Pseudoduganella dura: one gene and its partner. The protein of the gene in region 2 interacts with the protein of the main gene of each other region in a pairwise test. Links are inferred from orthologs where the notes say so. Each region holds a gene or a part of one and is shown on either strand. Other genes may lie near its edges.

The links.
Region 1: the proteins of aceE (region 2) and nth interact in binary tests that used the Escherichia coli proteins (3 or more experiments, as listed by UniProt). The link is inferred for Pseudoduganella dura from one-to-one orthologs.

What each region holds. Positions count from the first base shown.
Region 1 is NZ_WNWM01000002.1:1,859,223-1,870,904, reverse strand. What follows is about bases 4,925-7,809. They hold nth (endonuclease III), read right to left. Parts: upstream 6,749-7,809; coding sequence 6,101-6,748; downstream 4,925-6,100. Other genes in these bases: GJV26_RS08190 (substrate-binding periplasmic protein), read left to right, coding at 7,634-7,809; rsxB (electron transport complex subunit RsxB), read right to left, coding at 6,745-7,449; proB (glutamate 5-kinase), read left to right, coding at 4,925-5,823. In the rest of the region: GJV26_RS08235 (glycoside hydrolase family 88/105 protein), read right to left, coding at 1-361; GJV26_RS08230 (FadR/GntR family transcriptional regulator), read right to left, coding at 589-1,284; ispB (octaprenyl diphosphate synthase), read right to left, coding at 1,465-2,448; rplU (50S ribosomal protein L21), read left to right, coding at 2,670-2,981; rpmA (50S ribosomal protein L27), read left to right, coding at 3,019-3,282; GTPase ObgE, read left to right, coding at 3,372-4,481; more of proB, read left to right, coding at 4,690-4,924; more of GJV26_RS08190, read left to right, coding at 7,810-8,512; GJV26_RS08185 (polyhydroxyalkanoate depolymerase), read right to left, coding at 8,627-9,850; GJV26_RS08180 (NAD(P)/FAD-dependent oxidoreductase), read right to left, coding at 10,127-11,194; ferredoxin FdxA, read right to left, coding at 11,288-11,611. UniProt on the Escherichia coli protein: DNA repair enzyme that has both DNA N-glycosylase activity and AP-lyase activity. The DNA N-glycosylase activity releases various damaged pyrimidines from DNA by cleaving the N-glycosidic bond, leaving an AP (apurinic/apyrimidinic) site.
Region 2 is NZ_WNWM01000002.1:4,411,697-4,423,749, forward strand. Bases 4,034-7,289 are described here. They hold aceE (pyruvate dehydrogenase (acetyl-transferring), homodimeric type), read left to right. Parts: upstream 4,034-4,392; coding sequence 4,393-7,089; downstream 7,090-7,289. Other genes in these bases: folD (bifunctional methylenetetrahydrofolate dehydrogenase/methenyltetrahydrofolate cyclohydrolase FolD), read right to left, coding at 4,034-4,042; aceF (dihydrolipoyllysine-residue acetyltransferase), read left to right, coding at 7,111-7,289. Outside these bases: GJV26_RS19260 (hypothetical protein), read right to left, coding at 23-499; GJV26_RS19265 (DNA polymerase III subunit chi), read right to left, coding at 565-990; GJV26_RS19270 (M3 family metallopeptidase), read right to left, coding at 1,090-3,168; more of folD, read right to left, coding at 3,197-4,033; more of aceF, read left to right, coding at 7,290-8,766; lpdA (dihydrolipoyl dehydrogenase), read left to right, coding at 8,779-10,617; GJV26_RS19295 (IS4 family transposase), read right to left, coding at 10,708-11,904. UniProt on the Escherichia coli protein: Component of the pyruvate dehydrogenase (PDH) complex, that catalyzes the overall conversion of pyruvate to acetyl-CoA and CO(2).

The DNA of each region.
Region 1 (11,682 bases), 2.6 Mb from region 2 along the record:
CTTCCGCGGCGCTCATCAGGCCAGCATGCACCACGCCCATCTCGTACACCATGATGCCGTAGTCGCCGGCCGCTTCCGCGAAGGCCGCGTCGGCCACGGGGGTCTTGAAGTCCGTGATCGGCGCGCCGGTCTTGCGGTTGACGACGGACGTCGGCGTGGCGTGATCCATGTAGGCGCGGATCCGGTTCAGCTGCTCGGTGATCTCGGCCACGACCGGCATCTTGTACGGCACGGGATAGGTGCCTTCGGAGACATCCTTCAGGTTCTTGTTGTCCGTATTGCGGAAGGGGCCTTCGGCATGGGCGGCGCCCAGCAGCGTGCAGCAGGCCAGGGCGGCCAGCAGTTTCTTCGAGTTTTTCACCTTGTCTCCGTCGGGTTGGCGTGGCTTTTTGGTCAGGCCATTCTAGATTGGTCTGGCCAGTTAAGCAAGGTGGGCGACCACGGATGAACCTGATCCGTGGTGCGGGAAACTCGAAAATTACTTGCGGGGCCAGCGCATGCCTGAATATGGCCGGGCTCGTGTCACATCGGTGCCTGGCACCAATGTGACACGAACCCGGCAGGAGCAGGTATGTCAGAAGCGGGGAATCAGCCGCGCGAGAACGTGCGCGTGACGCGCTCCAGGTGGGCACGCATGGCGTGCCGGGCGCCGGCGGCGTCGTGGGAGGCGATGGCTTCGAGGATTTTACGGTGGTCCGGCAGCGTCTGCAGCCGCAGTTCCTCGGTCTGGTAGTGTTCCTTCAGCTTGTGCCACAGCGAGCCGCGGTTGTTCCACAGGTATTCGACCACGCCGACGAGCGCGGTGTTGCCGGTGGCGCGGGCGATCGCCAGGTGAAAGTTGCGGTCGGCCATCTCGTTGCTGGCGCGGTCTTCGTGGTGGCGCTCCATCTGCTCCACGGCCTTCAGGATCGCATCGACGGCGGCGCCGGTGGCGGCCTTGGCGGCGATGGCGGCGATTTCCGATTCGATCATGCGGCGCGCGGCCAGCACTTCGAAGGGGCCGGGGCCGGTTTCCGGCACGTCCGCCGGCAGCGGCTGTTCGCAGACATAGACGCCGGAACCGCCGCGCACTTCGACCACGCCGCCCAGTTCCAGCGCGATCAGCGCCTCGCGCAGCGAGGCGCGGCTGACCGACAGCCTGGCGGCCAGTTCACGCTCGGCAGGCAGGCGTTCGCCGGGGCCGATGTTGTCGTCCTGGATCATTTGCTGGACGCGGCCGGCAACGACGCGGTACAGCCGCGGTTCGGCGGCGGGGGATTCGCCCGGGGCGGGGTTTTTTCTCATGGGTGGACGTCCTCTGTGGGAACGCCGATTATAGTTGTGTTCCAGCCAATGCGGTGGAAGGGGCGCGGCTTTGCCGGAGACGGGTGGAAACGATCACCATCTTGCTCGGGGCGCCATGCCGGCACGCCCGTGATGAGCAAATGCGGCGCAAGACCGCGGCCGGCGTTCAGTGCGATCCGCTCAATGCGTGCGGTCCACCGCGAAGCGGGCCAGCTGCAGCAGCGAATCCTTGTAGCGGCTCTCCGGCATGCCCGCCAGCGCCGCGGTGGCGCGGTCGGCCTGCACTTCGGCGGCGCGGCGCGTGTAATCGAGGGCGCCGCTGGCGGTGATTGCCGAGAGCACGGCGTCGAAGTGCTGTTCGTCGCCCGTTTCGATGCACGAGCGCACCAGCTGGCGCTGCTCTTCCGTACCGTGTTCCATCAGGTAGATCAGCGGCAGCGTCGGCTTGCCTTCGCGCAGGTCGTCGCCGACGTTCTTGCCGATCTCGGTGGCGTCGCCGGCGTAATCGAGCACGTCGTCGATCAGCTGGAACGCGGTGCCCAGCGAGCGGCCGTATTCGCCGGCGGCGGCGATCAGCCCGTCGTTCGCGCCGGCCACCAGCGCGCCCAGTTCCGCGGCCGCCTCGAACAGCTTGGCCGTCTTCGAGCGGATCACCTTCAGGTAAGCTTCTTCGCTCACATCCGGATCGTGCATGTTCAGCAGCTGCAGCACTTCGCCTTCGGCGATCACGTTGGTGGCGTCCGACAGGATCTGCATCACGCGCATATTGTTCAGCGAGACCATCATCTGGAACGAGCGCGAGTACAGGAAATCGCCCACCAGCACGGAGGCGGCGTTGCCGAACAGCGCATTGGCCGTGGCGCGGCCGCGGCGCAGCGACGATTCGTCGACCACGTCGTCATGCAGCAGGGTGGCCGTGTGGATGAATTCGACCACCGCCGCCAGTTCATGGTGCGCCGCGCCGTCATACTTGTAGGCATTCGCCACCAGCAGCACCAGTACCGGGCGGATCCGCTTGCCGCCGGCGCTGATGATGTATTCAGCGATCTGGTTGACCAACGCCACCTCCGAGTGCAGTCGCTGGCGGATCACGCCGTTGACGGCGTCCATGTCGGCCGCGATGGTGCTGATGATGTTGTTCTGGCTGGTGGATTGGGTGGACAAGGCGAGCCTGCTACGGTCGGGTTTGAAGTGCCGCGATTATACGACATGCACGTCTTTAGTTGCCGACATACCACGAGCGCCAGGCTTTGTGAATTAGTTTTTGACGGCATTTTGGCATGCATGTATAATCGTTGGTTCTCTGAGTTCCGCCCACGTCAAGGTACCGTCGACGCGGGTGTCGAGCAGGGGAATTTTCTTAACATTTGATGAGGTTTCAAATCATGTACGCGGTCATAAAAACCGGTGGCAAGCAATACAAAGTTGTCGCTGGCGAAAAACTCAAAGTAGAACAGATACCTGCTGACATTGGTTCCGAACTCACCATCGATCAAGTCCTCGCCGTTGGCGCGGGCGACAGCATCAAGTTTGGTGCTCCACTGGTTGAAGGTGCAACGGTTCTCGTGAAAGTGGTTTCCCAAGGTCGTCACGACAAGGTCAAGATCTTCAAGATGCGCCGTCGTAAGCACTACCAGAAGCACCAGGGCCATCGCCAGAACTACACCGAAATCCAAATCGTTTCGATCAACGGCTAATCGCTGTTATCTGAATTCTTCAATCAAGGAGCAATAAATGGCACACAAAAAAGGTGGCGGTACTACCCGCAACGGCCGCGATTCCGAATCAAAGCGCCTGGGCGTTAAGGTTTACGGCGGTCAAACGATCAACGCCGGCGGCATCATCATCCGCCAGCGTGGCACCCCAGTCCGCGCCGGCGAAGGCGTTGGCACCGGCAAGGACCACACCCTGTTCGCACTGGTCGACGGCGTGGTCAAGTTCGTGGTCAAGGGCGCAGGCAACAACAAGTTCGTTACCGTCGTTCCGGCTGCTCAGTAATTCAGCCCACACGGTGATGTAAGGCGCGAGCCTTTGTTATCGAAAGGCTCTGCCATCGGTGGAGCCTTTTTCATTTTCAGGCGGTAGATATGAAGTTCATCGACGAAGCACGCATCGAAGTCATTGCCGGTAACGGCGGCAACGGCTGCGCCTCTTTCCGGCGTGAGAAGTTTCGCCCATTCGGCGGCCCGGACGGCGGCGACGGCGGCACCGGCGGCACCATCTGGGCCGTGGCCGACCGTAACATCAACACGCTCGTCGACTACCGCTATTCGAAAATGCACCGCGCCGACAACGGCGAACCGGGCCGCGGCTCCGACTGCTACGGCAAGGGCGCGGCCGACGTGACGCTGCGCGTGCCGGTCGGCACCCTGATCATCGACGACGTGACCGGCGAGATGCTCGCCGACATGACCGAGCATGGCCAGGTCGAAATGCTGGCCAAGGGCGGCGAGGGCGGCTGGGGCAATATCCACTTCAAGACGTCGACCAACCGCGCGCCGCGCCAGAAAACCGACGGCAAGGAAGGCGAACGCCGCGAACTGCGCCTGGAACTGAAGGTGCTGGCGGACGTGGGCCTGCTGGGCATGCCGAACGCCGGCAAGTCGACGTTCATCACGGCCGTGTCGAACGCGCGCCCGAAGATTGCCGACTATCCGTTCACGACGCTGCACCCGAACCTGGGCGTGGTGCGCGTGTCGCATGAAAAAAGCTTCGTGATCGCCGACATTCCAGGCCTGATCGAGGGTGCCGCCGAAGGCGCGGGCCTCGGCCACCAGTTCCTGCGCCACCTGTCGCGCACCGGCCTGCTGCTGCACATCGTCGACCTGGCGCCGTTCGAAGCCACGGTGGACCCGGTGAAGGAAGCCAAGGCGCTTGTGAAAGAGCTGGAAAAGTACGACGAAGCGCTGCTGGACAAGCCGCGCTGGCTGGTGCTGAACAAGCTCGACGTGGTGCCGGAAGCGGAGCGCGCCAAGCGCGTGAAGGACTTCGTCAAGAAGTTCGGCTTCAAGGGCCCGGTCTTCGAGATTTCCGCGCTCGGCCGCGAAGGCACGCAGGAACTCGTCAACGCGATCTACCTGTACCTGGAAAAGATGCGCCACAGCGAGCAGCGTGCCGGCGAAACGCAGATGACCGAGGAAGCGCGCGGCATCTCGTCGATCGATCCGGACGATCCGCGTTTCAAGATCCTCGACTGATCGCCGTCCGTTACCTCCCAAGGGCCCGCCACGCGGGCCCTTTTTGCATCCCGCCCCGGTAAGCGCACGCGTTACCGGTTAAAATTCTCTCAACTGTTACCTGCCCGATCCGTCACCCGCGGAGCGGGCGGCGTCAGCGGCAAAGCAGGGCGACCGGCCCGGCGACTTCAGCACTTGATCCAGTCCTTCAATAAGAGTTTGCCGCCCCATGAATTCGCGCATCACACATTCCGTTGTCCAGAAAGCCGGCCGCGTCATCGTCAAGGTCGGTTCCTCGCTCGTCACCAACGACGGCCGGGGCCTCGACCAGGCCGCCATCGCGCGCTGGGCCGCACAGATCGCCACGCTGCGAACGCTGGGCAAACAGGTCGTGCTGGTCAGCTCCGGCGCGATCGCCGAAGGCATGCTGCGCCTGGGCTTCGAGCACCGCCCCACCGACATCCATGAACTGCAGGCCTGCGCCGCCGTGGGCCAGATGGGCCTGGCACAGATCTACGAAACGAGCTTTCGCGCGCACGGCATCGGCACCGCGCAGGTGCTGCTCACGCACGCCGACCTGGCCGACCGCGAACGCTACCTGAACGCGCGTTCCACGCTGACCACGCTGCTGTCGCTGGGCGTGGTGCCGATCATCAACGAGAACGACACGGTCGTCACCGATGAAATCAAGTTCGGCGACAACGACACGCTGGGCGCGCTGGTGGCCAACCTGATCGAGGCCGATGCGCTGATCATCCTGACGGACCAGCGCGGCCTGTTCTCCGCCGATCCGCGCAAGGACCCGGCGGCCTTCCTGATCACCAGCGGCATCGCCGGCGACCCGCAGCTCGAAGCGATGGCGGGCGGCGCCGGCTCGAGCCTGGGGCGCGGCGGCATGCTGACCAAGATCCTGGCCGCCAGGCGCGCCGCCAAGTCCGGCGCGCACACCGTGATCGCGTTCGGGCGCGAGGACGAGGTGCTGACGCGGCTGGCCTCCGGCGAAGCGATCGGCACCGAGCTGCAGGCGCAGACCGGCCACCTCACCGCGCGCAAGCAGTGGATGGCCGATCACCTGCACACGGCGGGCCAGGTCGTCATCGATGCCGGCGCCATCGAAAAGGTGTCGCGCGAAGGCAAGTCGCTGCTGCCGATCGGCGTCACCGAGGTGCGCGGCGAATTCGGCCGCGGCGCCGTCATCACCTGCATCAGCCAGGGCGGCGTGGCGATCGCCCGCGGCCTGTCCAACTACACCAGCGGCGAAGCCCGGCGCATCCTGCGCAAGCCGTCGGCGGAGATCGAGTCCATCCTCGGGTATGTCGAGGGGAAGGAACTGATCCACCGGGATAACATGGTGCTGCTATAAACGTCGGGCAGCAGGGGGCAGGTGTCTTACACCATTTCCGGGTGAGCCGCAGGGGGCTGTCCCCGGTAAGTGTGGACATCCAGTCCAGCTGGCAGCTCGATCCCTGCCAACGACTGCGTCACGGCCGCCAACCGGCGGGGATGGGCCCCAGCTGCTCAACCGCCAGCTGCACGCAAAAAAACCGGGGTCAGTCCCCTCGATCAACGCCGGCAGTTGCGTTCAGCGGCAACGACTGGCGGGGACAGACCCTGCAGCGCAACCGCCCCCAGCTGTCGCTTCAAACCACCTTCGGCGCCGGCGTCTTGTCCCTGTATTCGCACAGATCCACGATCATGCAGTTCCAGCACTGCGGCTTGCGGGCGATGCACGTGTAGCGGCCGTGCAGGATCAGCCAGTGGTGGGCATCCTGCAGGAATTCCTTCGGCACGAACTTCAATAATTTCTGCTCGACGATGTCCACCGTCTTGCCCGGCGCGATATTGGTGCGGTTCGAAACACGGAAGATGTGCGTGTCCACCGCGATCGTCGGTTCGCCGAAGGCGGTATTGAGCACCACGTTGGCGGTCTTGCGGCCCACGCCGGGCAGCGCTTCGAGCGCCTCGCGGTCGCGCGGCACTTCGCCGCCGTGCTGGTCGACGAGGATCCGGCACGTGGCCATCACGTTCTTCGCCTTGGTGTTGAACAGGCCGATGGTCTGGATATACGCGATGAGCCCGTCCAGGCCCAGGTCGAGGATCGCCTGCGGCGTGTTCGCCACGGGGTACAGCTTGCGCGTGGCCTTGTTGACGCCCACGTCCGTGGCCTGCGCCGACAGCAGCACGGCGATCAGCAGTTCGAACGGCGTGGTGTATTCGAGCTCGGTGGTGGGATGGGGATTGGCTTCGCGCAGGCGGCGAAAGATTTCGTGGCGTTTGGCTGCGTTCATTGGTCGGGTTTGTTGTCCTGGGCGGCGGCGGCCTTGGCTGCCTCCGCCTTCAGGCGGGCGCGTTCCATCGCGGCGGCGATGATCGCGCGCTTGCGTTCCTTTTCCGCCAGCTCGGCATCGTTCGCCGGCGCGAGGTTGTCGACGGCCGCCATCTTGGCCTGCGCCTTGGCGGCGAGCCGCGCATCGTTTTCGTCGCGCTCGCGCTTCAGGCGGGCCAGGCGGAAATCGTGGCGGTCGCGCGCGGCATCGGCGTCGGCCTGCGACCAGGCATTCCAGCCGGTGGCCTCGGTCACCGGGTACATCACGATGCAGTCTACCGGGCACGGCTTCACGCACAGGTCGCAGCCGGTGCACAGCTCGGGGATGATGGTGTGCATCTGCTTGGCCGCGCCCATGATCGCGTCGACCGGGCAGGCCTGGATGCACAGCGTGCAGCCGATGCACAGCGCCTCGTCGATGAAGGCCACCGCGCGCGGCCGCTCCAGCCCGTTCTCGGGGTTCAGAGGGATGACGGGGTAACCGGTCACGGCGGAAAGGCGTACGATGCCCTCGTGGCCGCCGGGCGGGCACTGGTTGATGGGCGCCTCGCCCGCCGCGATCGCTTCCGCATACGGCCGGCAGCCGGCATAGCCGCACTTCGTGCATTGCGTCTGCGGCAAGACGTCTTCGATACGGTCGGCGAGGGGCTTCTGGTCGGTCACGGTGTGAGTCAAGGTGGGCGTCACTGCTGCAAAGCCGCATTATCCTTCATTCGCGGCGGGTCGTGCCATATCGGGCCGGCGCGTTCTGTTGCATAACGCAAGGCGCGCTTGGCTTTGGCTGCGCTTTGTGGGAGCATCGGCTCATGACCAAAGCAAAGCCGACCTTTGTCGAGACACGTCCCGCATGAGCGCGCGCCGCCTGCCGGCTGTCTTCATGCCCGATTTCATGCCCGATTCGATGCCCGGATTGTCGCGCAAGATATGGCATGGCGTGTTCCATCGGGCACTGCCAGGCCTGCGCGCTTGCGCACTCGCCTGTGTGTGCGCTGGCGCTGTCACTCCTGTCGTGGCGCAAACGCCGCAAACGATCCGCTTCGCGGCCGAGGAATGGCCGCCCTTCGTCAGCGACGACCTGCCGGACGACGGCCTGTCCGGGGCGATGCTGCGCACCGTGCTCGACCGCCTTGGCTACACCGCCCGCATCGATTATTTTCCGTGGAAGCGCGCGATGGAACTGGGCCTGAAAGACAGCCGCTACGCCGGCTTCCTTGCGGTGTGGCGCACCCCCGAACGTGAAACGCTGTGCCATTTCTCGGCGCCGGTCGGCAACACGCTGACGGTGCTGGTCTACCTGAAGGACAAACCCGTGCGCGCCGCGCAGGTGGCCGACCTGCGTGGCGTGCGCATCGGTACCGTGGGCGGCTTCGCCAACGGCGACGAGTTCGATGCGCTGGCCCGCCAGGGGCGGCTCGACGTGGAGGAGGCCGTCAATGACGAAACCAACCTGCGCAAGCTGCTGGCGCGGCGTTTCCCGGCGATCCTGATGGAGCGGCGCGTGCTGCGCTACCTGCTCGCCACGCGGTTCGGCCCGGTCGATCGCGATCGCGTCGCCGTCAACGAACGGCTGTTCCGCGAGCGGCCGGTGCATGTGTGCTTCAAGCGCACGCAGGCCGGGCTCGTGCAGCAGCGGGCGTTCAACGACGCGGCGAAGGGCGTCGACTTCGGCCAGGTGGAGAAGGATTACTGGCGGCGGGTCGGAGAGCTCGGGGTGCCGGGAAATTGATGCCGGTAGCCGCGCCCTGGCGGCCCAGGCGTTACTGCCTGCCATGAAAAAGGCCGCCCCGGGAGGGCGGCCAGTCGTTGCGGATACCCGAAGATATCCGCGAATACGTGCGGCTCAGGCGTGTTGCCGGATGAACGAGGTGATCTTCGGGCACACCAGCTCGCGCCAGCGGCGGCCGGAGAAGATGCCATAGTGGCCGGCGCCCGGCACCACGTAGTCTTCCTGCTTGTCGGCCGGAATGCCGCTGCACAGCTCGTGGGCGGCCTGCGTCTGGCCGGCGCCGGAAATATCGTCCAGTTCGCCTTCGACGGTCAGCAGCGCGACGTTCTTGATATCCTGCGGGCGCACCAGCTGGCCGCCCACTTCCCACGTGCCGTTCGGCAGGCGGTGTTCCTGGAACACGGTCTTGATCGTATCGAGGTAGTACTCGGACGGCATGTCGAGCACGGCGTTGTACTCGTCGTAGAACTTGCGGTGGCCTTCGGCCGAGTCGTCGTCGCCGCGCACCAGTTGCATGTAGAACTCGCGATGCGATTGCGCGTGGCGGCCCGGGTTCATCGCGATGAAGCCGGCATGCTGCAGGAAGCCGGGGTAGACCTTGCGGCCAAAGCCCGGGTAATTCGGCGGCACCGGATAGATCACGGTGTTCTCGAACCACGAGAACGGTTTTTCGATGGCCAGGTTGTTCACGGCGGTCGGCGATTTGCGCGGGTCGATCGGGCCGCCCATCATCGTCATCGTCTTCGGCAGCTTCGGATCGTTGTTGGACGCCATCAGCGAGATCGCGGCCAGCACCGGCACCGTTGGCTGGCACACGGAAATCACGTGCACGTCCGGTCCCAGGTGGCGGATGAAGTCCTGTACGTAATAAATGTAATCGTCGAGATGGAACGCGCCATCGGACAGCGGCACCATGCGCGCATCGGTCCAGTCGGTGATGTAGACGTCGTGTTCCGGCAGCAGGCCGCGTACCGTGTCGCGCAGCAGCGTCGAGTGGTGGCCGGACAGGGGCGCCACCAGCAGCACGGTCGGCTGCTTCAGGTCGTCGCGCACATCCTTGCGGAAGTGGAGCAGGCGGCAGAACGGCTTCGTGACTTCGGCATGCTCGATGATCGATACCGGCTTGCCGTCGACGGTGGTGGTATCGATGCCGAACTGCGGTTTTTCGTAATCCTTGCCCAGGCGGTACAGCAACTCGTAGCCGGCGGCGATCCGTTGCGAAAACGGCGTGTGGGCGAGCGGCGATACCGGGTTGCTGAACAGTTTCGAAGAGGCTTCCGCCCACTGCATCAGCGGGTTCAGGAAGGTACGTTGCATCTCGTGAAGTTGGTAAAGCATAGGTATTCCCGGGTCATGTGCACTGCAACAAAACGTGCAGCGCAGAAATCATAAGTCCATTATAGGCCGTTTGTTCTTGACGTAAAGCATTTTCAGATTGCTGTCAGGAACGTGCAGTAAAGCAACAAAATGAGGAAATGAACCCCTTGGTTCTCACGATAATAGTGCCCGTGAAACAAAAAAAGCAGCGTTTCCGCTGCTTTTTTGTAGGACTCGTCTGAAGCCCCGGTAAGAGATACTTATATCAACCTAAGTTCACTCCCAGGTGGCCGGTTTTCAGTCGAAGACCGGCGATTCGACGCCCAGAACTTTGTGGAGTTTTGGCGACGTGGTGGTGTACTGCATGTGGATCTTCTTGTCCGGGAAGATGTAGGGCGCGGCGCCGAAGGCGGCCAGCGCGGCCTCGTGGAAGCCCGACAGGATCAGTTTTTTCTTGCCCGGATACGTATTGATGTCGCCCACGGCGAAAATACCCGGCACATTGGTTTCGAACTTCTCGGTCGACGTCACCTTCAGCTGCTTGCGTTCGATGTCCAGGCCCCATTCGGCAATCGGACCCAGCTTCGGCGACAGGCCGTAGAACACCAGCAGCATGTCCAGCGGCACGCGGCGGGTCACGCCGTCCGCGCCGGTCACGCGCAGTTCGGACAGCTTGCCATCCTTCTGCTCGATGCCGGAAACCTGGCCGATGATCAGCTGCATTTCATAGTCTTCGCACAGCTGCTTCATTTTCGCAACGGATGCCGGTGCTGCACGGAAATCCTCGCGGCGGTGCAGCAGCACCACGGACTCGGCCTTGCCGACGAAGTTCAGCGCCCAGTCCAGCGCGGAATCGCCGCCGCCGCAGATGACCAGGTTCTTGCCTTCGAACTGCGCCGGGTCCTTCACGCGGTAGAACACCTGCGAGCCGTCGAAGGCTTCCAGGCCGTCCACCTTCATCGTGCGCGGCTGGAACGAACCGACGCCGGCGGCGATGAAGATGGTTTTCGTGATGAGCTTGGTGCCCAGGCTGGTTTCAACGTCGAAACGGCCGTCTTCACGCTTGTGCACCAGGGTCACTTCCTGGCCCAGGTGGAACGTGGCGCCGAACGGTTCGATCTGCTTGAGCAGGCCGTCCGTCAATTCCTGGCCGGTGCAGGAAGGGATCGCGGGAATATCGTAGATCGGCTTGTCCGGGTACAGCTCCACGCACTGGCCGCCGACGGCCGCCAGCGAATCGATCACGTGGGCCTTGATTTCCAGCAGGCCCAGTTCGAAGACCTGGAACAGGCCGACGGGGCCGGCGCCGATGATGACGGCGTCCGTTTCATGGAAGCCACCTGGAGGGGTGCTGACGATATTCATGACGATTTTCTATCCTGTGAATTCAAATGCGGCACGCCTGCGCGCGAGGGCATGAAACCATGCCCGGCGCAAAGGTGCCGGAGGGAGCTGCCGTTAGCGCACCAGCAAATTGAGCTTTTCCTTGACGTCCTTGAACTGCTCGGCTTCCGGCAGGGCTGGCTTGGTCTTCGTGATCGAAGGCCAGTTGCGGGACAGGTCCGCGTTGAGCTTGATATAGTGCTGCTGGTCGGACGGCACATCTTCTTCCGCGAAAATGGCGTTGACCGGGCACTCGGCCACGCACACGGCGCAGTCGATGCATTCATCGGGGTCGATGGACAGGAAGTTCGGGCCTTCGCGGAAACAATCTACCGGGCAAACATCGACGCAGTCCGTATACCGGCAGGCGATGCAAGATTCGGTGACAACGTGGGTCATAGCAGTCCTATCAATGTTGGTGTGAAGCGGTCGATAAAACAATCCCAACTTCAGCAAAGCACTGTATTTTA
Region 2 (12,053 bases):
GGGCCGTTTATTCAGCGTGCTTTCACCGTTTTTGTGCCTGCAGGCCGGCAAGCTCCTGCCGCACGGAATCGGCGACGGCCTGCGCGACCGATTCGCCCAGGCCGGCTCGCAGGCTGGAAGCGAACCCTTGCAGCGCCTGTTCGAGCCGTTCCGCCACCAGCGCGTCCACGCGCGGCATCAACTGCTGCACGATGCGTTCGCCGAGCGCCTGCTCGAGCGCGGCAAGGTCGGTATCGGTGCCGGTCCGTTGCGCGGCGGGCACGCCCGGCATGACCCGTTCGATCAGGTCGACATAGCCGGCCGGCGCGGACGCCGCCCCATCGTCGGCGGGTTCGGCGGGCAGGGCGGCTGGCCCGGGTTCGGCAGCTTCGGCGGGTGCGGCAATGCCTGTCGCAGTTGCCGGCGCGGCGGCCGCCGGCGTGGGCAGCGGCGCCGTTGCCGCGGATCCGGTACGCCAGACCGCGGGCCTGGCGGGAGAGGGAGGGGGCGGGGCTGTCACGGGTACGATCTCCTTCACCACTTCGGTCAGCACCGGAATCCCGGCATCGAACGGCACCGCGCCGCTCATGCCTTGCCCACGTTGAGGTGGGCGGGCTGGAACTCCTGCCGTTTGTAGGCAACGAAGCGGATGCGGCCGGCGGCGGCATCGGCTTCATCGTTCGACACCACTTCGATCAGGCGTGGAAAATTCTCGAACTGCGCCGGTGCGTTGCGCGCAATGTTCACCAGCAGCTCGAACTGCGGCAATTCGACATCGTTGCTGTCGGCCAGCACGATCGGCGTATCGGGCGCCAGCGGATCGTTGACGTGCACGTGCGGCAGGAAATCCACATCGGAAAAGCCCCACAGCGCGGCATCGAGCTCGGCAAGCTGCGCCGCGTTTTCCGTCATCACGACGATACGGTTCTTCGCCCCGTACGCCTTGCGCACGAGGCGGCAGGCGTAGGCGATCTTGTCGGGAACGTTGGTGTGGAAGTCGATGCGGGTCATGGCCGCTATTGTAGCGCGGCGGGGACCCCGACCCCGGATGGAGAATGCGGGGTCGGGAGAAAGCGCACGTCTCGAGCGTGCGCTGGTACGTCAGTGCGCTTACGCCGCCATGCCGCTATGCCGAAGCAATGCGTCGATCTGCGGTTCGCGGCCCCGGAACGCCGTGAACGATTCGATCGCCGGCCGCGAACCGCCCACGGACAGGATCTCGTGCAGGAACTTCTTGCCCGTTTCGACCACCTTCTGGTCTGCGCCTTCCAGCGCCGCGGCTTCCTCGAACGCCGCGTAGGCATCGGCGGACAGCACCTCGGCCCACTTGTAGCTGTAGTAGCCCGCCGCGTAGCCGCCGGCGAAGATGTGGCCGAACGAATTCTGGAAGCGGTTGAACGCCGGCGGCACGATCACCGAGAAGCGCCTGCGCACGTCGTCGATCACGTCCTGCACGGCGCGGCCCGAGGCCGGATCGTAGTCATAGTGCAGGTGCATGTCGAGCAGCGAGAATTCCACCTGGCGCAGCGTCTGCAGGCCGGACTGGAAGTTCTTCGCCGCCGTCATCTTGTCGAACAGCGCGCGCGGCAGCGGTTCGCCCGTCTTCACGTGCGCCGTCATGTGCGACAGCACGTTCCACTCCCAGCAGAAGTTTTCCATGAACTGCGACGGCAGTTCCACCGCATCCCACTCCACGCCGGCGATGCCGGACACGCCGAGTTCCTCGACGGTCGTCAGCATGTGGTGCAGGCCATGGCCGAACTCATGGAACAGCGTGATCACCTCGTCGTGCGTGAACAGCGAAGGCTGCACCTTGCCGCCGATGACGGCCGGCTCGGTGAAGTTGCAGGTGAGGTAGGCGACCGGCGTCTGCAGCTGGCCGGCTTCCACGCGGCGGCTGCGCGCATCGTCCATCCACGCGCCGCTGTTCTTGCCGGGGCGGGCGTACAGGTCGAGGTAGAACTGGCCCACCAGCTCGCCGTCGCGCTCGATGCGATAGAAGCGCACGTCCTGGTGCCAGGTCGGCGCCTCGTCCGGCAGGATCTGCACGTCGAACAGGTTCTGCACCAGCTTGAACAGGCCGTCGATCACTTTCGGCTCGGGGAAGTACTGCTTCACTTCCTGCGCCGAGAACGCATAGCGGTGCTGCTGCAGCTTTTCGGAGGCATACGGCAGGTCCCACGCGTTCAGTTCGGTCAGGCCCAGGTGTTCGGCCGCGAAGGTGGTCAGCTCTTCCAGGTCTTTCTCGGCGAACGGCCGGGCGCGTTTGGCCAGGTCTTCCAGGAAGCCGATCACCTGCTCGGGGCTCTGCGCCATCTTCGGCACCAGCGAGACTTCGGCAAAGTTCTTGTACCCCAGCAGCCGTGCCTCTTCCGCACGCAACTGCAGCAGTTTCACGATATTGGCGCTGTTGTCCCACTTGTCGCGCTCGCTGAACGCGTCGCCCAGTTCCGATGCCTTGGTGGCATTGGCGCGGTACACCTTCTCGCGCAGCGCGCGGTTGTCGGCGAACTGCAGGATCGGATAATACGACGGGAAGTGCAGCGTGAACTGCCAGCCCTCCTTGCCGTTCTTTTCGGCGAGCGTCCTGGCGGCATGCTTCACGTCGTCCGGCAGGCCGGACAATTCGGCTTCGTCCTCCACCAGCAGCTTCCAGTCGTTGGTGGCGTCCAGCACGTTTTCCGAGAAGCGCGTCGACGTCGCCGCGTGTTCTTCCTGGATGTCGCCGAAGCGCTCCTTCTGTTCCGCCGGCAGCTCGGCGCCGCCCATGCGGAAATCGCGGATCGCGTTCTCGACGATGCGCTTGCGCGCCGGCGACAGGGTGGCGAATTCCGGCGAAGCCTGCAGCGCCTTGTACTTGGCGAACAGCGCCTCGTTCTGGGCCAGTTCGGTCCAGAACTCCGTCACCTTCGGCTGGTTTTCGTTGTAGACGGCACGCAGCTCGGGCGTATCGGCCACGTTGTTCAGGTGACCGACGATCCCCCATGCCCGGCCCAGCAGCTCCGTCGCGTTTTCCAGCGGCGTCACGAAGTTCTGCCACGTGACCGTCCCGGCGGGCGCTTCCAGCCCCTTCACCACTTCGCGGTTCTTCGCCAGCAGCTCGTCGATGGCCGGCGTCACGTGTTCGGGCCTGATCGCGTCGAAACGCGGCAGGCCGCTAAAGTCCAGCAGGGGATTGTCAGTCGTCATCGTCTATTCCTAGGGTTGGCTGAAAGGCTTAGACCTTTTCAGCGGATTCGATCGTATTCATCAACAACATCGTGATGGTCATGGGGCCCACGCCGCCCGGCACCGGCGTAATGTGCGCGGCCACTTCCTTGATGCCGGCAAAATCCACGTCCCCGCACAACTTTCCATTATCGTCGCGGTTCATGCCCACATCGATCACGATTGCGCCCGGCTTCACCATGTCGGCGGTCAGCGTGTTGCGGCGGCCGACCGCCGCCACGATCACGTCCGCCTGTTTCGTGTACACGGAGAGATCCGGCGTCGCGCTGTGGCAGATGGTGACGGTGGCGTTGGCTTGCAAGAGCAGCAGACCCATCGGTTTGCCGACCGTGTTGCTGCGGCCGATCACCACCGCGTGCTTGCCGCGCAGGTCCACGCCGGTCGATTCGATCAGCTTCATGCAGCCATACGGCGTGCACGGGCGGAAACCTTCCAGGCCGGTCATCAGTTCGCCGGCGGACAGTACCGAGTAACCGTCCACATCCTTTGCCGTGGAGATCGCTTCGATGACCTTGTGCGGGTTGATGTGCTTCGGCAGCGGCATCTGCACCAGGATGCCGTGGATCGCCGGTTCCTCGTTCAGGGCCGCGATGCGTTCGAGCAGCGCCGCCTCGGACAGGTCGGCCTCGTATTTTTCCAGCACCGAGTGGATGCCCACGTCGCCGCACGCCTTGACCTTGTTGCGTACATACACCTGGCTGGCCGGGTCTTCGCCCACCAGGATCACGGCCAGGCCGGGCTGCTTGCCCTGTGCGGTCAATGCGGCGGCGCGGGAGGCGATTTCGGCGCGCAGTTTTTGGGAGAGGGCGATTCCGTCGATGAGTTGGGCAGACATGGTGATTGGCTAAGGTGGGATGAAAGACCGACATTATAAAGGCGCCCGGTGCGGTCCCGCGATTGCCCGATCCAGCCCGAACGACCCTGTCGACGGAAACGGTTCCGTTTTGCTCACATGGATGATTTTTCAATGATCCGGGATGACTGGAAATCGTGGATTTATGCGGCATTGCAGCATTTTTCCATAGGGAGATTTCACATTATAAAAACATCTTTCATGTTTTGAAAAAGGAGAAATTCACTGTTAGAATCCTCACACCTCGTAAAAGTCTTGGTAAATAATCACCCCCTCGCGTCCGCCACGATCACCGCATCGGTTCGGGCCAAATCACTTAGGAGACTAGATAGATGTCAGCTCAACTTGACCAGGTCACGGCCCAAACCGCCAATGATCCGGACGCACAGGAAACCAAGGAATGGCTCGAGGCGCTCGAGGCTGTACTGCAAAATGAAGGCCCGGAGCGCGCCCAGTACCTGATGGAGCGGCTGGTCGACCTGGCGCGCCGCAGCGGCGCCGATATCCCGTTCTCGGCCAATACCGCGTACGTGAACACGATCCCCGCCGATGTCGGCGCGCACTGCCCGGGCAACCTGGAGTACGAAGAGCGCCTGCGCTCGTGGATGCGCTGGAACGCGATGGCGATGGTGGTCCGCGCCAACCGCGCCGATGGCGACCTGGGCGGCCACCTGTCGTCGTTCGCTTCGCTGGCGAACATGCTGGGCATCGGCTTCAACCACTTCTGGAAAGCCCCGAGCGAAGAGCACGGCGGCGACCTGCTGTACATCCAGGGCCACTCGTCACCCGGCGTGTATGCACGCGCCTACCTGGAAGGCCGCCTGACGGAAGAGCAGCTGATCAACTTCCGCAAGGAAGTGGACGGCAAGGGCCTGTCGTCGTACCCGCACCCGAAACTGATGCCGGGCTTCTGGCAGTTCCCGACCGTGTCGATGGGCCTGGGCCCGCTGATGGCGATCTACCAGGCGCGCTTCCTGAAGTACCTGCACGCGCGCGGCATCGCCAATACCGACGGCCGCAAGGTCTGGGCCTTCTGCGGCGACGGCGAGATGGACGAGCCGGAATCGCTGGGCGCGATCGGCATGGCCGCCCGCGAACAGCTGGACAACCTGGTCATCGTCGTCAACTGTAACCTGCAGCGCCTGGACGGCCCGGTGCGCGGCAACGGCAAGATCATCCAGGAACTCGAAGGCGAATTCCGCGGTGCCGGCTGGAACGTCGTCAAGGTCATCTGGGGCCCGGGCTGGGACAGCCTGCTGGCCAAGGACAAGGAAGGCATCCTGCAGCGCGTGATGATGGAAACCATCGACGGCGAATACCAGAACTACAAGGCCAAGGATGGCGCCTACGTGCGCAAGCACTTCTTCGGCAAGCATCCGAAGCTGCTGGAAATGGTCGCCAACATGAGCGACGACGACATCTGGCGCCTGACCCGCGGCGGCCACGACCCGCACAAGATCTACGCCGCGTTCAAGGTGGCGCAGGAAGCCAAGGGCAAGCCGACCGTGCTGCTGGTGAAGACCGTCAAGGGCTACGGCATGGGCAAATCCGGCGAGGCGCGCAACACCGCCCACCAGACCAAGAAGCTGGACGACGAGGCGATCCGCGAAATGCGCGACCGCTTCAACATTCCGATCCCGGACGACAAGCTGGCCGAAATCCCGTTCTTCAAGCCGTCCGACGACGCGCCTGAAATGAAATACCTGCACGAGCGCCGCGCGGCACTCGGCGGCTACCTGCCGGCGCGCCGCCAGCAGGCCGATGAAACGCTGGTCGTGCCGCCGCTCGAAGCGTTCAAGAACGTGCTGGAACCGACCGCGGAAGGCCGCGAGATCTCCACCACGCAATCGTTCGTCCGCATCATCACCGCGCTGCTGCGCGACCAGAGCCTGGGCCCCCGCGTGGTGCCGATCCTGGTCGACGAATCGCGTACCTTCGGCATGGAAGGCCTGTTCCGCCAGATCGGCATCTTCAACCAGCAAGGTCAGCTGTACGAGCCGGTCGACAAGGACCAGGTGATGTACTACCGCGAAGACAAGGCCGGCCAGATCCTGCAGGAAGGCATCAACGAAGCGGGCGGCATGAGCTCGTGGATCGCGGCGGCCACGTCGTACTCGACCAACAACCGCGTGATGATCCCGTTCTTCACGTATTACTCGATGTTCGGCATGCAGCGCGTCGGCGACCTGGCCTGGGCCGCAGGCGACATGCGCGCCCGCGGCTTCATGATGGGCGGCACCGCCGGCCGTACCACGCTGAACGGCGAAGGCCTGCAGCACGAGGATGGCCACAGCCACCTGTTCGCCGCGGCGATCCCGAACTGCCTGCCGTACGACCCGACCTTCGGCCACGAACTGGCGGTGATCGTCCATGACGGCCTGCGCCGCATGGTGACGGAACAGGAAGACGTGTTCTACTACATCACCATCATGAACGAGAACTATGCTCACCCGGGCCTGAAAGCCGGCCAGGAAGAGGGCATCCTGAAGGGCATGTACCTGCTGCAGGAAGGCGCCGCGAACGCCGGCCAGCGCGTGCAGCTGATCGGCTCCGGCACGATCCTGCGCGAATCGATCTTCGCCGCCGAGCTGCTGGAGAAGGACTGGGGCGTTGCCGCCGACGTCTGGTCCGCGCCGTCGCTGACGCTGGTGGCCCGCGACGGCCAGGATGCCGAGCGCTGGAACCTCGTGAACCCGACCAAGGAACAGCGCGTGCCTTACGTGACGCAGCTGCTGCAGGATACGCAGGGCCCGATCGTCGCCACGACCGACTACATGCGCCTGTACGCCGAGCAGATCCGCGCCTTCATGCCGAAGGACCGCACCTACCGCGTGCTGGGCACCGATGGTTTCGGCCGTTCGGACAGCCGCGCCAAGCTGCGCGAGTTCTTCGAGGTGAACCGTTACTACATCGCCGTTGCCGCGCTGCGCTCGCTGGCCGACGAAGGCAAGATCGACATCTCCGTGGTGGAGCAGGCTGTCGTCAAGTACGGCCTGAACCCGAACAAGCCAAATCCGGTGACCCAATAACGAGAATACGGAGCAAACGCTATGAGTATTGTGGAAGTCAAAGTCCCGGATATCGGTGATTTCAAGGAAGTCGAGATCATCGAGCTGATGGTCAAGGTCGGCGACACGATCAAGGTCGACCAGTCGCTGATCACCGTCGAATCGGACAAGGCGTCGATGGAGATTCCATCGTCGTCGGCCGGCGTCATCAAGGAAATCAAGGTCAAGGTCGGCGACAAGGTCGCCGAGGGTTCGCTGCTGTTGCTGGTCGAGGCCGAAGGCGCCGCCGCCGCCGCGGCTCCAGCCCCTGCGCCGGCCGCCGCCGCGCCGGCACCTGCAGCCGCTGCCGCACCGGCGCCAGCGCCAGCTCCGGCGGCGCCGACAGCATCGGCCGGTCCTGTCGAAGTGAAAGTGCCGGACATCGGCGACTTCAAGGAAGTGGAAGTCATCGAGCTGATGGTGAAGGTGGGCGACACGATCAAGAAGGACCAGTCGCTGGTCACCGTGGAATCGGACAAGGCATCGATGGAGATCCCGTCGTCGCACGAAGGCGTGGTCAAGGAAATCAAGGTCAAGGTCGGCGACAAGGTTGCCGAGGGCTCGCTGGTGCTGATCGTCGAATCGACCGGCGGCGGCGCAGCTGCCGCTCCTGCCCCTGCGGCGGCTCCCGCCCCGGCAGCCGCTGCTCCGGCCGCCGCGTCCGCACCGGCACCTGCCGCGGCTCCGGCTCCGGCCCCCGCGGCTGCTCCGGCTCCGGCCGCGCCGGCAGTCTCCGGCAAGCTGGCCCACGCGTCGCCGTCCGTGCGCAAGTTCGCCCGCGAACTGGGTGTGGACGTGGCGAAGGTGCCGGGCACCGGCCAGAAAGGCCGCATCACCCAGCAGGACGTGCAGAACTACGTGAAGGGCGTGATCGCCGGCGCGGCCGCTCCCGCCGCCGCCGGTGGCGGTGCGGGCCTGAACCTGCTGCCATGGCCGTCGCTGGACTTCTCGAAGTTCGGCGAAACGGAACTGCAGCCGCTGCCGCGCATCAAGAAGATCTCCGGCCCGAACCTGCACCGCAACTGGGTGATGATCCCGCACGTGACGCAGTTCGAGGATGCGGACATCACCGACCTGGAAGCGTTCCGTGTCGATACCAACAACGCCAACGCGAAGAACAAGGATGCCGCCAAGCTGACGATGCTGGCCTTCGTCATCAAGGCATCCGCCGCGGCGCTGAAGAAGTACCCGGCGTTCAACTCTTCGCTGGATGCGAAGGGCGAGAACCTGATCCTGAAGAAGTACTACAACATCGGCTTCGCGGCCGATACGCCGCAAGGCCTGGTGGTACCGGTGGTGAAGAATGCCGACCAGAAGAGCGTGTCGCAGATCGCCCGCGAAATGACCGAACTGTCGCTGGCGGCGCGCGAAGGCAAGCTGAAACCGGCCGACATGCAGGGCGCCACGTTCACGATCTCGTCGCTGGGCGGCATCGGCGGCTCGCACTTCACGCCGATCGTGAATGCCCCGGAAGTGGCGATCCTCGGCCTGTCGAAGGCTTCGATGAAGCCGGTGTGGGACGGCAAGCAGTTCGTGCCGCGCCTGATGATGACGCTGTCGCTGTCGTACGACCACCGCGTGGTCGACGGCGCGTCCGGTGCCCGCTTCGCAGTCTACCTGGCAGAAGTGCTGGGCGACATGCGCAAAGTGCTGCTGTAAGGAGAGGGCTACATGAGCATCGTTGAGGTAAAAGTACCGAATATCGGCGACTTCAAGGAAGTCGAAGTGATCGAGGTGATCGTCAAGGTGGGCGACACGATCAAGGTCGACCAGTCGATCGCCACCGTGGAATCGGACAAGGCGTCGATGGAGATTCCGGCCACCCATGGCGGCGTGGTCAAGGAACTGAAGTTCAAGGTGGGCGACAAGGTGTCGGAAGGCTCGCCCCTGCTGTTGCTGGAAGAGGCGGCCGGCGCCGCTTCTCCGGCGCCGGCGGCCCCGGCTCCGGCGGCGAATGTCGCCACGCCTGCGGAGAAAGGCGAGGCGCCGGGCCAGGCCGCGCCGGTGTACGGCGCACCGGCGGTGCCGGCTCCCGCGGCACCAGCCGCCGGTCCCGCGCCTGCCGCGGGCTCGTATTCCGGCAATGTCGACATCCAGTGCGACGTGATGGTGCTGGGCGGCGGACCCGGCGGCTACTCGGCCGCGTTCCGCGCTGCCGACCTGGGCCAGAACACGATCATCGTCGAGCGTTACGCAACGCTGGGCGGCGTGTGCCTGAACGTGGGCTGCATCCCGTCGAAGGCGCTGCTGCACCTGGCTTCCGTCATCGACGAGACGGCGCACCTGGGCAAGCACGGTGTGAAGTTCGCCCGGCCGGAAGTGGACATCGATGAAGTCCGCAAGTACAAGGAAGGCGTGATCGGCAAGATGACCGGCGGCCTGTCCGGCATGGCCAAGGCGCGCAAGGTGCAGGTGGTGCAGGGCCTCGGCCAGTTCGTCAGCCCGAACCATATCGAAGTCACCGGCCCGGACGGCACGAAGAAGGTCGTGCAGTTCAAGCAGGCGATCATCGCGGCCGGTTCCGCCGTGGTCAAGCTCCCGTTCGTGCCGGAAGATCCGCGCATCGTCGATTCGACCGGCGCGCTGGAACTGCGCTTCATCCCGAAACGCCTGCTGGTGATCGGCGGCGGCATCATCGGCCTGGAAATGGCCACCGTGTACTCCACGTTCGGTGCGCGCATCGACGTGGTCGAGATGATGGATGGCCTGATGCAGGGCGCCGACCGCGATGCCGTGAAGATCTGGCAGAAATACAACGCCGCGCGCTTCGACAACATCATGACCAAGACGAAGACCGTGGGCGTGGAAGCGCTGCCGGAAGGCATCAAGGTCACGTTCGAAGCCGCCGAAGCCGGTGCCACCGCACCGGAACCGCAGATCTACGACATGGTCCTCGTGGCCGTGGGCCGCAGCCCGAACGGCAAGAAGATCGCCGCCGACAAGGCCGGCGTGCAGGTGACCGACCGCGGCTTCATCAACGTCGACAGCCAGATGCGCACCAACGTGCCGCACATCTTCGCCATCGGCGACCTTGTGGGCCAGCCGATGCTGGCCCACAAGGCGGTGCACGAAGGCCACGTGGCGGCCGAAGCGGCCGCCGGCCAGAAGTCGCACTTCGACGCCACCGTGATCCCGTCCGTCGCCTACACCGATCCGGAAGTGGCGTGGGTCGGCCTGACGGAAGACGAAGCGAAGGCCAAGGGCATCAAGGTCGAGAAGGGCCACTTCCCGTGGGCCGCCTCCGGCCGTGCCGTGGCCAACGGCCGCGACGAAGGCTTCACGAAAGTGCTGTTCGACGCTGAAACGCACCGCATCGTGGGCGGCACCATCGTCGGCACGCACGCCGGTGACATGATTGGCGAGATCGCGCTGGCCATCGAGATGGGCGCCGACGGCACCGACATCGGCAAGACGATCCACCCGCACCCGACCCTGGGCGAGTCGATCGGCATGGCCGCCGAAGTGTACGAAGGCGTCTGCACCGACCTGCCGCCGGTGCGCAAGCGCTGATCCCTTCGAGCCTGCGCAGTCTCCGAACGCCACCTCCGGGTGGCGTTTTTTATCAGCTTTGTTGCCTAAAATCGGGGTCAGACCCTGAGCCTACCCCTCGAATTCCCAAGTGCGGACCATCGAAACGAGTTCGATAAATGCATATTTGATGGCCGATGGGGAGAGTCTGGGTCGACGATAGTCGTCGACCCAGTGCATTGCCAACGAGAAGATTGAAAGGCAGCTGCCTGCCTTGGGATGGCTGCCGTAGTGGACTTCATAGCCAGCCGCTCGTGCCGCTAAGCCGATCAGCCATAAGGCATAAGTGAGCAATGCACCGATTAGTAAAAGTGCCGCCAGACGAAGCAGGCTTGTAGTCTGGCTATGTCGCAGTGCCATTCCCCATTTGGCATTCTTCAGGTCGCGGAAAGTCTGCTCGATTTGCATGCGCCCAGAGTAAATTTTGATGATGTCGTCTGCACGAAGCTGTGCCAGTGCTGGCGAAACGGCGAGTAGCCAAGGCTCACATTGGGCAGCGCTGTTTTTCTTGCTGTGGTGCGCGCGCGCAGGTTGACCGGATTTCGTCAAGCAATGCCGTCCTTTCGATTTGGACTTGTACAGCACTAATCGGCAGTCGACAGGGTTGGAGCGGACATGAAAAAAATAGCCCAAATCGCGCGCTTTTGCGGTAGCTCTTGAGTACAAGCTTTTGCAGCCGAACCAGTCGTTGCCGTTCTGTTGGCACACCAAATCACGGTTGCGTATCCGTCCGACCCAGCCAAAGCCGAGCTGATTGAGCGTTTTAAACCACGTAGCACGAAATCCTGCATCGGTGATGATGATGGCGCGACAGTGCGCTGGCAGGATGGTTTTCAGGGTCTTCATGAAGCACTTATGGACCAAAGATGCCGCGAGCCTCTCCTGAGGGTGGACCTCCTCGTAGAGCGTAAAGGCGCGTCCTTCGATGATGGCTGCTGCACGCAGCAATTGAGCACTGCCATCTGCGCGAATTTCTGACCAATCTACTGCTACCTGCACGTATTGCCTGGATTGAAGAAGGCGTTGGCTCATTGCTCGGTATATCTGCACCCGCTCTTTGGCCAGATGGGGATTGCTCAGCAAACGGTCACAGCACTTGATGCGATGCCGAAGACTTGTTTGTGACCTGAGCTGCTTACCGATGCGTACAACGCCCAGCCCGGCACGAGCTGCAGCTTGCACAATTTGAGCTAGGCAAGCTCGGCGTTTAGCGTGAATTGATGGGCACTCCTGCCCCAACAATCGTTGTATGATTTGGCGTGCATGCATGGTCCGTGCCTTTCATTTGCAGTTTGGTCGCTACGAATGAAAGGGCTAACACGGCCATGCATGTGCCGTTTTTGGGATTGAAGTTAACAGCTTCCCATATGGTTTACAACAAAAATTTGAGGGGTAGGCTCAGGGTCAGACCCGAATTT